One region of the Ensifer sp. NPDC090286 genome, then DNA from elsewhere that is predicted to be linked to it. Evidence: riboswitches for the same ligand, from Rfam matches in the RefSeq annotation. Region 1 holds a riboswitch; each other region holds the start of a gene.
The links. A riboswitch is a leader RNA that binds a small molecule or an ion and turns the genes downstream of it on or off. The one in region 1 is predicted to bind cobalamin.

Region 1 (3,270 bases):
AGCCAGAACATGATTCCCCGCGCCTGCTCCGCATTGGCCGACTTGGTGATGATGAAAGAGGTCAGTGCGTTGAACAGTTGCGATCCGGCGATGCCGGCAAGCACGATCTGCCCTGTTCCGCGCAGGGTGACCCCGCCACCGGCGGCACGGGCGAGGATCGCCACCATGAGGAAAGCCGTCACGGCGCCGACAAAGGCGCCGAGCGACATGGAGACCGCGCCGGCGCCGAGGCCGGCGACGGTGACAGCCACTGCGCCGGTCGAGGCGCCGGCGGAGATGCCGAGAAGGTAGGGATCCGCCAGGGCGTTGCGCAGGAGGGACTGGAGCACCATGCCCGAAACCGCGAGGCCCGCCCCGCAGCAGGCAGCAACGATCGCCCGCGGCAGGCGGTAGTTCCAGATGATCCCGACATCGATGGGATCGAGCCCATAGGTCGCGCCGAAAATCTTGTTCGCCAAGGTCTGGAGAACCGTCAAGACGGGTATCGGCGTTTCACCGATGCAGGTTCCGGCAAGAACGGCGGCAAACAGAGCCAATGTCCCCGTGGCTGCCCGGCCAAGCCGGGAAGCAGGGGCGCGCCGCGAGAGTCCGGTCTTCACTTCGCCAACCCGAAGTCCTTAAGCGCAGCTGAGAGAACTTCGATGCCGGCGACCGTTCTGATGGTGGCGTCCATCGCGTGCGCATCCATGACGACGATGCGGTTGTTCTTCACCGCGTCCATCTGGCTGGCAACCGGATCGGTCTTCAGGAACTCGAACTTCTTCAGGTAGTCGTCGGCCGGAAAGCGCCGGCGATCCATCTTGGCGATGACGATCATGGTGGGGTTGGCCTTGGCGATCGTTTCCCAACCGACGACCGGCCATTCTTCGTCCGAGCCGACCACGTTGCGGATGCCGAGCTTATCCATCATGTAGGCAGGCGCTCCCTTCCGGCCAGCCACATAGGGATCAATGTCCATCTCCGCGCTGGAGAACCAGAAGGCCGCAGACACATCCTTCAAATTGAGCGCCTTAGCCTGCTCGATGGCGTCGGCCTCACGCTTGGCGAGTTCTGCGACGAATGCCTCGCCCTTGTCTTGAACATCGAAGATCTGTGCGAGTTCACGCACGCCCTGATGGATGCTGGCAGTCGAGAAGAGCGCGCTGCGCGTGCCGTCCACACCCACCGAGTTGTCCTTGGCGACGCAGTCGGCCGGAAGGACATAGGTCGGAATTCCCACTTCGTGGAACTGGGTTCGGGTCGCAACGATCCCTTCGGGCCCGACGTGCCAGACGAACTGCACGGCGACGAGCCCCGGCTTCTTGGCGACGACGCTTTCAAAGCTCGGGTCGTTGTCCGCCAGGCGCGGAACCTTGGCATTGACCTCGGCAAATTCCGGCAGCACGTCATTGAACCAGACCGACGTGCCCGTAACCTTGTCGCCGAGGCCGAGCGAATAGAGAACCTCGGTTGCCGCCTGCCCGACGGTCGCCGAGGTCGCCGGCGCCTTGTCGAAGGTGATCGTCTCGCCGCAATTGTCCAGGGTCAGCGGATAGGCGGTGGGTTCGGCAGCAGCGGCGGTGGCGAAGAAGGCGAAGCCAGAGGCGGCAAGCAGGAAACGCGAAGCGGTCATGGCACATTGTCTCCGATCTGTTGATCGCGCGGATCGGAGGGGACGAGCCAGGACGCAATGATCGAACCGATGTTCTAGAGAACATCGACAGCCGGCACTTGTGGCGCGGCCAACGACATCGACAACCTCCCCGGACACCCCGCCCGGCTTGTTCAGTTACAGGTGTCGGTAGGTCTCCTGACTGACGGGTCTTGGCTCCCTCTCGGCCTTCCCGGACCATCGCCCAGTGGCATTTTCGAGAGAGGACTGGCCGCCTACAGTTGCGGGGGCAGTTTCGTTTCGCGGCGAGCCGCGGCGAATTCCCTGTTATTTCCTTTCGGAAACCGACGAGAACTCCCTACTCAACGAGCGAGTGGAGCGCAAGCATGAAAGCGGCGCTTTCGAAACCACCTGCCAAGAAAGGTAGAAATTCTTTCGAGTCTCGTAATTTCACTAAATATCACTCCCCTCAAATAGGGAGAACATTGCCGATTGTCGAAAACTATACACAAATGAATACTGTTTAAGTGATCCGTAATTCACACCATCTTCAGACTTACCCTTCAAGGCCAGTCTTCAGCCTGTCGAGAATGGTCACGGCATGGGCGGCATAGTCGCTGATCCAGCGGTCGTGAATGTGCTTGATCGGCAGCGCATTGAGATAGTTCCAGCGCTCGCGTCCTGCCCGCCTGACGATGATCAGCTCGGCGTCCTCCAGCACCTTCAGATGCTGCATCACGGTGCAGCGATCCATGTCTGAAAAGGCCGCACAGAGCATGCCCGTGGCCTGCGCCTCGCCCTTGAGACGATCGAGCATCGCCCGCCTGCGCGGGTGAGCCAATGCCTTGAAAACCAGATCGTCTTCCTGCTTGCTTGACATGTTATGTTTTTACAACATATTGAAACTGGACGCAACGGAGACGGCGCCGATGAGACCGGTTTGCGAGCTTTCGCGAGCACTCCAACCGAGCCTGATGGCTGGACGCAGTCGATCGGAGTTCAGCCTTCCGCCGACACGTCCAAGCAAACCGCCCAAAAGGGAGATGATTGAGAATGCTGCCTAAAATCGTTTCAATGGATGAGTGGCAAGCCGCACTCGAACAACAGATTGCCAGGGAGAAGGCACTCACCCGCGCACGCGATGGAGTGAGTGCCGAGCGCCGGCGCTTGCCGATGGTCAGGATCGACAAGGACTATTCGTTCGAGGGGCCCGAAGGCACGGTAAGCCTCGCCGACCTCTTCGACGGACGGCGGCAACTGATCGTCTATCACTTCATGTTCGCGCCCGGATGGAAGGCGGGCTGCGATGGCTGCTCCTGGGTCGTGGACGCGATGACCCATCCGGCCCATCTCAACGCACGCGATACGTCCATCGTGCTGATTTCGCGCGCGCCGCTGGAGACGCTGCAGAAATACCAGGCCCGGATGCAGTGGCAGCACCCGGTCTGGTACTCGTCCACGGCGAGCGACTTCAACCACGACATGGGAGCCACGGTCGCCGATCCGGATGACCCGACAAGGACCAGCGAGCGCCATGGCGTCAGCGTCTTCCTCAGGGACGGCGATCATATCTACCGCACCTATTTCAACGGTGCGCGTGGCGTCGAGTATCTCGGCAGCATGTGGACCTATCTGGATCTGACGCCCTACGGTCGCCAGGAAACATGGGAAGCCTCTCC
Region 2 (3,270 bases), on a different contig from region 1:
CGATAGCCGCCGAAATCGTCTGCGAACCGGCATACATGCCGGCGCCGTAGCCGAGCGGAAGCCCGGCGATTAGCGCGCAGAGATAGGGAACGATGAGGCAGAGCACGAGGACCGAGAGCGCAAAGGCGATCTGCTTGGGTCCGTCCGTGCTAAGGCCCCGCACGAATTGCGGGCCGACGCCATAGCCGACGGCGAACAGGAAGATCAGGAACAGGGTTGATTTCAGATCACCGGAAACCTGGATGCCCAGCTGCCCGATGAGAACACCCGCCAGAAGCGTGGCGGTGACATTGCCCAGGTTGAAGCCCGCGACCTTGATGGGGCCGATCAGGAAACCGATGCCGAGGGCAAGGAAGATGGCGACGGGCGGATAGGTCCGAAGCGTGTCGACGAAGAAATCGATGGGATTCACTGCTGTCCCCTTCAGAAAGTTGAATTGCCATCACTTCATTTTGGGATCTGCGCGGCTAAGTTGAGCTTGTTTCCGGATCGTGTCGATGCCCAATCTTAATCCCGGCAATTGTTGCCTCGGTCGTCGAAATTCTCAACCGCCATAGGGTTACGTGAGCGTAACGTATGTTACATTTCAGCGGTTTTACTTGGGCTGCGCGCTTGGCGGGCGCCGCGATGCGTCCCCCGCATGCGATCGAAACACGGATGCGCGCGGCCGGGTCGCGCCGGCACTTCAACTCTGGTGTTGTAATTCGTAATGTTATCTCGCAACGTGAGGCATGAGGCGCTTTCTCTTGGCTATGCTTGAACATACGGCTGGAGGCGCAAGGAACGGTGGGCCTTTCTGCTTGCGATAGGGGCGACAGAACTTCGAGGGTCGAGATGAAACGCGGCATCGTCTGCGCAAGCGCGGCCGGTTCGTAAGGTGACGAGGAGGGGGGAGCAATGATGGATGAGGTTATCCGTAGGCTGGGGGCGCTAGGCGTTCAGCTTCCAACGCCGCCGAAGCCGCTCGGCGCCTACCGCGCGGTGATCGAGGCGGGCGAGATGCTTCATGTCTCGATGCAGGGGCCGCTGCTCGACGGGCGCTTCGTCCATACGGGGCTGCTCGGGCGCGAGGTGACGATCGACGAGGGGCGCAAGGCGGCCGAGCTGGCGGTGCTCAATGCGCTGGCGCAGATCCACGAACATCTCGGCCGTTTCGAGCGCATTCGCCAGATCGTCCGGCTGGAGGGGCATGTCGCCTGCACCGAGGATTTCCTCGACCACCCGAAGGTGCTCGACGGCGCCTCCGAGTTTCTGGCTGCCGCCTTTGGCGAAAGGGCGGGCCATATCCGCTCCGTCTGCGGCGTGCGCAACCTGCCGGGCAACGCAGCGGTGGCGGTGACGCTGACGGCCGAGCTCTTTCCGCCGGAGTTCTGAGGCGGCACGGCCGCCTGCCGGCCGTAAGGCGGATTTCGTCTGTTGGGCGTCGGATCGTGTCCGGCGCTCAATTTTCGGCTTGCGTTATGTAATGTTATTTAATAACAAACTGCGCATGACGATACGCCGCATGTTGATAGATCCTTCCCGCCTGTGCCGTGCGGTTGTCTCCCCTGCCGATTCATGCGAGGAAGGCGGTGATGGTGCTGCGTCCGCGACAATGCGGAGGCGGCTGAAAAGGGAACACGGAACGGACGACCCTGATGGGGCCGAGACCGTGGCTGCCCCCGCAACTGTGAGCGGAAAGCGCATTCACACCATGTCACTGGCGATAAGCCGGGAAGACGTGGATGCGCCACGACCCGCGAGCCAGGAGACCTGCCATCGAACCGATCAACCACAACGGACGGGGTGTTCCGATGGAAAAGAACTGGCTTTCGCACGACGGCTATCCGTCCTTCTGCCGTTTCGCCATCTCTTGCCGTCAGTCCGGCGGAGGGCAGGAATGGCTGAGCCGAATTTCCGACAGCACAAGATAACGGTCTGCACCGATTGCCGCTTCACCGGTGGCCCCTGCGCGCCCGGTGCCGAGCTGATCAAGCGGCTGAACGGCAGCATTGCCGCGCTTGGCGCGCCGCTCGATCGTGACTTCTCGATTGCCGGCACGGTGTGCATGGCGGCCTGCACGCGGCCCTGCACCATTGCCTTCCAGGCGACGGGGAAGGCAACCTATCTCTTCGGCGACGTCTCGCCGGAAGAGGATATCGAAGATCTCGTACGCTTTGCCACAACCTATGCGGAGCGTGGCGATGGCATGACGCGGGCGGCCGAGCGGCCACGCGGGCTGAAAGGCAAGACACTTGCCCGCATCCCCGCAGCGATGCTCGTTTCCGAAGACCTCGGCGGGCACTTCCAATGAGGGCGCAGGGAGGGATCAACCCATGAGCTGCACGGCGACGGGAGCGGCACTCAAGGTCGAGGGCCTTCACTGGGGGCCACGCGCGGGGCTGACGCTGGTCAAGGACATCGGCTTTTCGATCGCGGCGGGCAGCCGGCTTGCGATCCTGGGGCCGAACGGTGCCGGCAAGACCTCGCTTCTGCGCTGCCTCTACCGGGCGGTGCAGCCGAACGCCGGCCGTGTTTCGGTCGATGGCATCGATCTCTGGTCGATCTCGGCGCGCGAGGCGGCAAGGACGATCGCCGTCGTCCTGCAGGAAATGCCCGGGGACTTTCCCTTCAGCGTGCGCGACGTCGTGATGATGGGGCGCATTCCGCGGCGGGAAGGCTTGAGCGGCTGGAGCGATTTCGACCGCGATCGGGTGCAGCATGCGCTGGCGCATCTCGATCTCGCGCATCTTGCCGGTCGCCAGTTCTCCACGCTTTCGGGCGGTGAGAAGCAGCGGGTGCTGATTGCCCGTGCGCTGGCGCAGGAGCCGCGCATCATCATCCTCGACGAGCCGACCAACCATCTCGACATCCGTCACCAGCTCGAAATCCTCGAGTTGCTGCAGACGTTGAAGCTGACGATCGTCTCGACGCTGCACGACATCAATCTCGCCGCCGAGTTTGCGACCGACGTCGCGATCCTGACCGCCGGGCGGCTGACGGCCTTCGGCACACCCGAAGAGGTGCTCAGCCCCGGCGAACTTTCGGCCGCCTTCGGCGTCACTGCCACCGTTCACAATGCCGCCGCCGGCGGCGCCCGCTTTTCCTTTTCACTTCCTCGACAGGGATCTATTTCATGAAGATCAATATTGCCCCGTTTTCCCTTCTTTTCGTGCTTGCCGCCGCCACGCCGGCGCTCGCCTATCCGGTCACGGTCAAGAGCTGCAACCGCGAAGTGACCTTCGACGCGGCGCCGCAGCGCGCGATCGCCAACGACGTCAACCTGGTGGA
Region 3 (3,270 bases), on a different contig from region 1:
CGGGATGACGAACGAAGCTGAAATCACCGAGCGGACCGAAGGCCCGGAGCTTCATGCCCGGCTTCAGGTGGTCGAACATCCAGCGGGTGCCGATGCTGTCGGCCTGCGCCTTCACCGTGACAGCGATTGAAAGCGGCCGCGACGGCGTCGACGACAGCGTGTAGGTGCGCATGACCGGCTCGTCGGCGACCGGCAGTTCGAGCGTTACGAATTGCCCGGGCAGATAGCGGAACCAGGCGGGCTTTTCGGCTCGGAAGCTGAAGGTCATGACATCGGCGGTCTCGACGACAGCCGATGTGCATTCGAGCATCTGCTGCCGATCGATCCAGACATGCAGCGCGTCGAAATGGTGAAACGAGGAGGCCATCTGCATGTCAGGCGACCCTTGAAAGGGGAGCCGCGTCGCCAGAAAGGCGCTGCTCCATGAACTTGCAGTACCACTCGACGAACTGCATCACGCCGCCTTCGTGCTCGGGCGAATAGGGACCGGGCTCATAGGCCGGCGAGCGGATGCCGAAGGCATTCTCCTCGACGATCTGGCGATCCTGATCGTTGGTCTCGGTCCAGACATGCGTCAGTTCCTCGAGGTGGTAATCGACGCCTTCGACCGCATCCTTGTTGACCAGCCACTTCGTCGTCACCTGGGTAAGTTCAGGCCCGAGCGGCAGCACGCGGAAGGTGATGGCGTGATCGGCGAGCACATGGTTCCAGGTGGTCGGGTAGTGGAACATCAGAAGCGTGCCGATCTGGCTCTGGGAAACATCGGCCGACAGAGCCCGCCTGACGGCGCGCGCGCCCGACATGGTGTAGCTTTCGGCATTGTCGACAAGCGGCATGCGGGCGGCGCGGAACTGGCCGGTTGGCGACATCCTGAACTCACTCGGCAAGCCTTCGGCCTCGCATTTCGCCCAATGTTCGGCGATCACGGGATCATCCTTGGCGCCCTGCACACCGGTCGCGGTCGGGGCTTCCGGATAGGTGCGGCAGAGTTCCGGGTGATTGGCGGCGCAATGATAGCATTCGCGGTTGTTTTCCCAGACGAGCTTCCAGTTGCCCTTCTCGACGATGGTGCTTTCGAACGCGACCTTGGTTTCGCCGAGCCGGTGCGGCGCGAGATAGGGCAAGGCCATCTCGCGGAACGCGGTGAAATCCATCGGCTTTTCCGACAGGTTGATGAAGATGTAGCCGCCGACCGTTTCGCAATGGATCGGCTTCAGGCTGTGGGCTGCCTTGTCGAAATCCTCCCCCATCTGCCGGGCGAAGAGCAGCGAGCCGTCGAGTTCGTAGGTCCACTGGTGATAGGGACAGACGAGCTTGGCCGACGAGCCCTTCTGTTGCGTGCAGACGCGCGAGCCGCGATGGCGGCAGGAGTTGTGCAATGCCCGGATCGTGCCCTGGCGATCGCGGGTGATGACAACGGGGTAGTCGCCGACCTGGACGGTGAAATAATTGCCGGCCCGCGGGATCTCGCAGTCATGGCCGATGAACAGCCAATCCTTGTACCAGATGTTTTCCAGATCCTGCCGATAGTAGTCGGGATCGATGTAGAAGGCCCGATCGAGGCTGTAGCCGTCGCGCCGGCCCTTCAGCTTTCGAAGCATATCGTTTCTGGTTTCCATGTCCTGTCCTCATGCGCCATGTCTTGGAGAGGCAGGACAGGAACCCGCACGGGCACACGCCCATGCGTTGTCGGCTCCGATCCGGCTGCCCGCCGCAACCCGTTACGGTTATGTCCGTCAAGGCTGGTTTCCGGGCTCAGGAGCGGTCCCTTCGGACCAGCCCGGCGCCTTCCCGGACGAACCGTCCAGTGGCCTTTGCCGAGGCTTTCGCTCCACCACCGTTGCGGGGGCAGCGCCGGGATTTGACCGGCTTCCCAATTCTCCGCCTTCTCTTCGAAGACGGCACCTTGAGTAAGGATATGTAATCGCGGAAACCGCCCTGGCAGCTGCCGGATAGCGACATCCAATTCCAGAATGACGACACGGGAAAAACCGCCATCAACGGCGCCTGTCTTAGAATTTTTACACTACAAACATATAGATAGCTCACATGTTGGGCATTTGCCGCCTTTTGCGGCGCGGGCGGCGCAGACGCGGGAAAGCTTCGCCCGTTTGCGACATCCCGTCAGATAGGGAACACTCATGATGCAGCCAGCAGGCAATCATTCATTAACCATGAGCCGCTAGCCTAGCCGGCGGACGAGAGAGGTCCTGCAGGCAGGCAGATGGCGCGCTGACGATCATGGCAAAGTTGAGATACTACGACGCGGCAGCCGAGGCGCCGCCGACAATCCCGCCGAAGACGGCGGTTCATACCGAATTCCTGCGCACGGGCCGGATCAATCGCAGGCAATGGGTGCCGAGCGAACGGCGCTACCTGAGCTATGAGGAAGTTGCGGACAGGACGGGCAAGAAGCTCAACACCGCCGGCGACACGACCCATAAGCGGATCAACGGCTTTCACACCTCGATCCAGTTCCCGAAGATGATCTTCCACCGCACGCTCGTCGGCCGGCCGCATCTCGGCTACTGTCACGTGACGGCGGCGCGCACGCCGGTTACGCCCTCCAAGGACATCACTTGGTCCTTCTACTTCGCCAACTTCTACTGCGACCTCGGCCACGAGACGCATTTTTTCGAAGGCATCCAACCCGGCTATTCGCGCATGTATTTCGCCGTCGCCATCGAACCGGGCGCGGAAGCCGGCCAAATGGTCATCAACCGCAATTTTCGTGACAACGGTCTGCTGTTTCGCACCGACGATCCCAAGGTCGCGCTGAAAAACGTGCTGATGCTCGGTGCCAAGGACGACGCGTTGCGCCGCATCATCCGCAGCCTCTGAGCCGAGCCGGTTGCCTCAAAGAAAATCGTTCTGTTTTTCCGGTGCGTCCGTTAAGGAAGCGTCGGAAAGGAAACGGCATGGCTGAGATCATCGATACGGATAGGGAACCGGACCGCGCGATCGCGCGTGCCTGCGCCGTTCTTGCCGAAGGCGAGCCGGTCGCCATTCCGACCGAGACCGTCTACGGCCTCGCCGCCGACGCCACCAATCCTGATGCGATCAGCCGCATCTACGAGATGAAGGGGCGCCCGCGCTTCAATCCGCTGATCTCGCATGTCTCCGACATGGCGATGGCCGAAGCCCACGTGCACTTCGATCCGGTTTCCCGTCAACTGGCCGAAGCCTTCTGGCCCGGCCCGCTGACGCTGATCCTTCGGCAGCGCGCCGACAGCACGGTTCATGCGCTGGCGTCCGCCGGCCTCGACACGC

Region 2: another riboswitch for cobalamin. It lies ahead of ACIQUG_RS05355 (DUF1636 family protein); the one in region 1 lies ahead of ACIQUG_RS31315 (ABC transporter substrate-binding protein).
Region 3: another riboswitch for cobalamin. It lies ahead of ACIQUG_RS16485 (aromatic ring-hydroxylating dioxygenase subunit alpha); the one in region 1 lies ahead of ACIQUG_RS31315 (ABC transporter substrate-binding protein).

Annotation. Positions count from the first base shown of each region.
Region 1 covers NZ_JBIVYF010000008.1:87,560-90,829, forward strand. The annotation lists gene ACIQUG_RS31310 (FecCD family ABC transporter permease) at 1-599, opposite strand, end outside; gene ACIQUG_RS31315 (ABC transporter substrate-binding protein) at 596-1,612, opposite strand; cobalamin riboswitch at 1,762-1,955, opposite strand; gene ACIQUG_RS31320 (ArsR/SmtB family transcription factor) at 2,148-2,471, opposite strand; gene ACIQUG_RS31325 (DUF899 domain-containing protein) at 2,645-3,270, shown strand, end outside.
Region 2 covers NZ_JBIVYF010000001.1:1,090,024-1,093,293, reverse strand. The annotation lists gene aspT (aspartate-alanine antiporter) at 1-412, opposite strand, end outside; gene ACIQUG_RS05360 (RidA family protein) at 898-1,374, shown strand; cobalamin riboswitch at 1,559-1,775, shown strand; gene ACIQUG_RS05355 (DUF1636 family protein) at 1,880-2,293, shown strand; gene ACIQUG_RS05350 (ABC transporter ATP-binding protein) at 2,316-3,119, shown strand; gene ACIQUG_RS05345 (ABC transporter substrate-binding protein) at 3,116-3,270, shown strand, end outside.
Region 3 covers NZ_JBIVYF010000003.1:250,864-254,133, forward strand. The annotation lists gene ACIQUG_RS16480 (2Fe-2S iron-sulfur cluster-binding protein) at 1-373, opposite strand, end outside; gene ACIQUG_RS16485 (aromatic ring-hydroxylating dioxygenase subunit alpha) at 375-1,619, opposite strand; cobalamin riboswitch at 1,723-1,924, opposite strand; gene ACIQUG_RS16490 (DUF6656 family protein) at 2,242-2,841, shown strand; gene ACIQUG_RS16495 (L-threonylcarbamoyladenylate synthase) at 2,919-3,270, shown strand, end outside.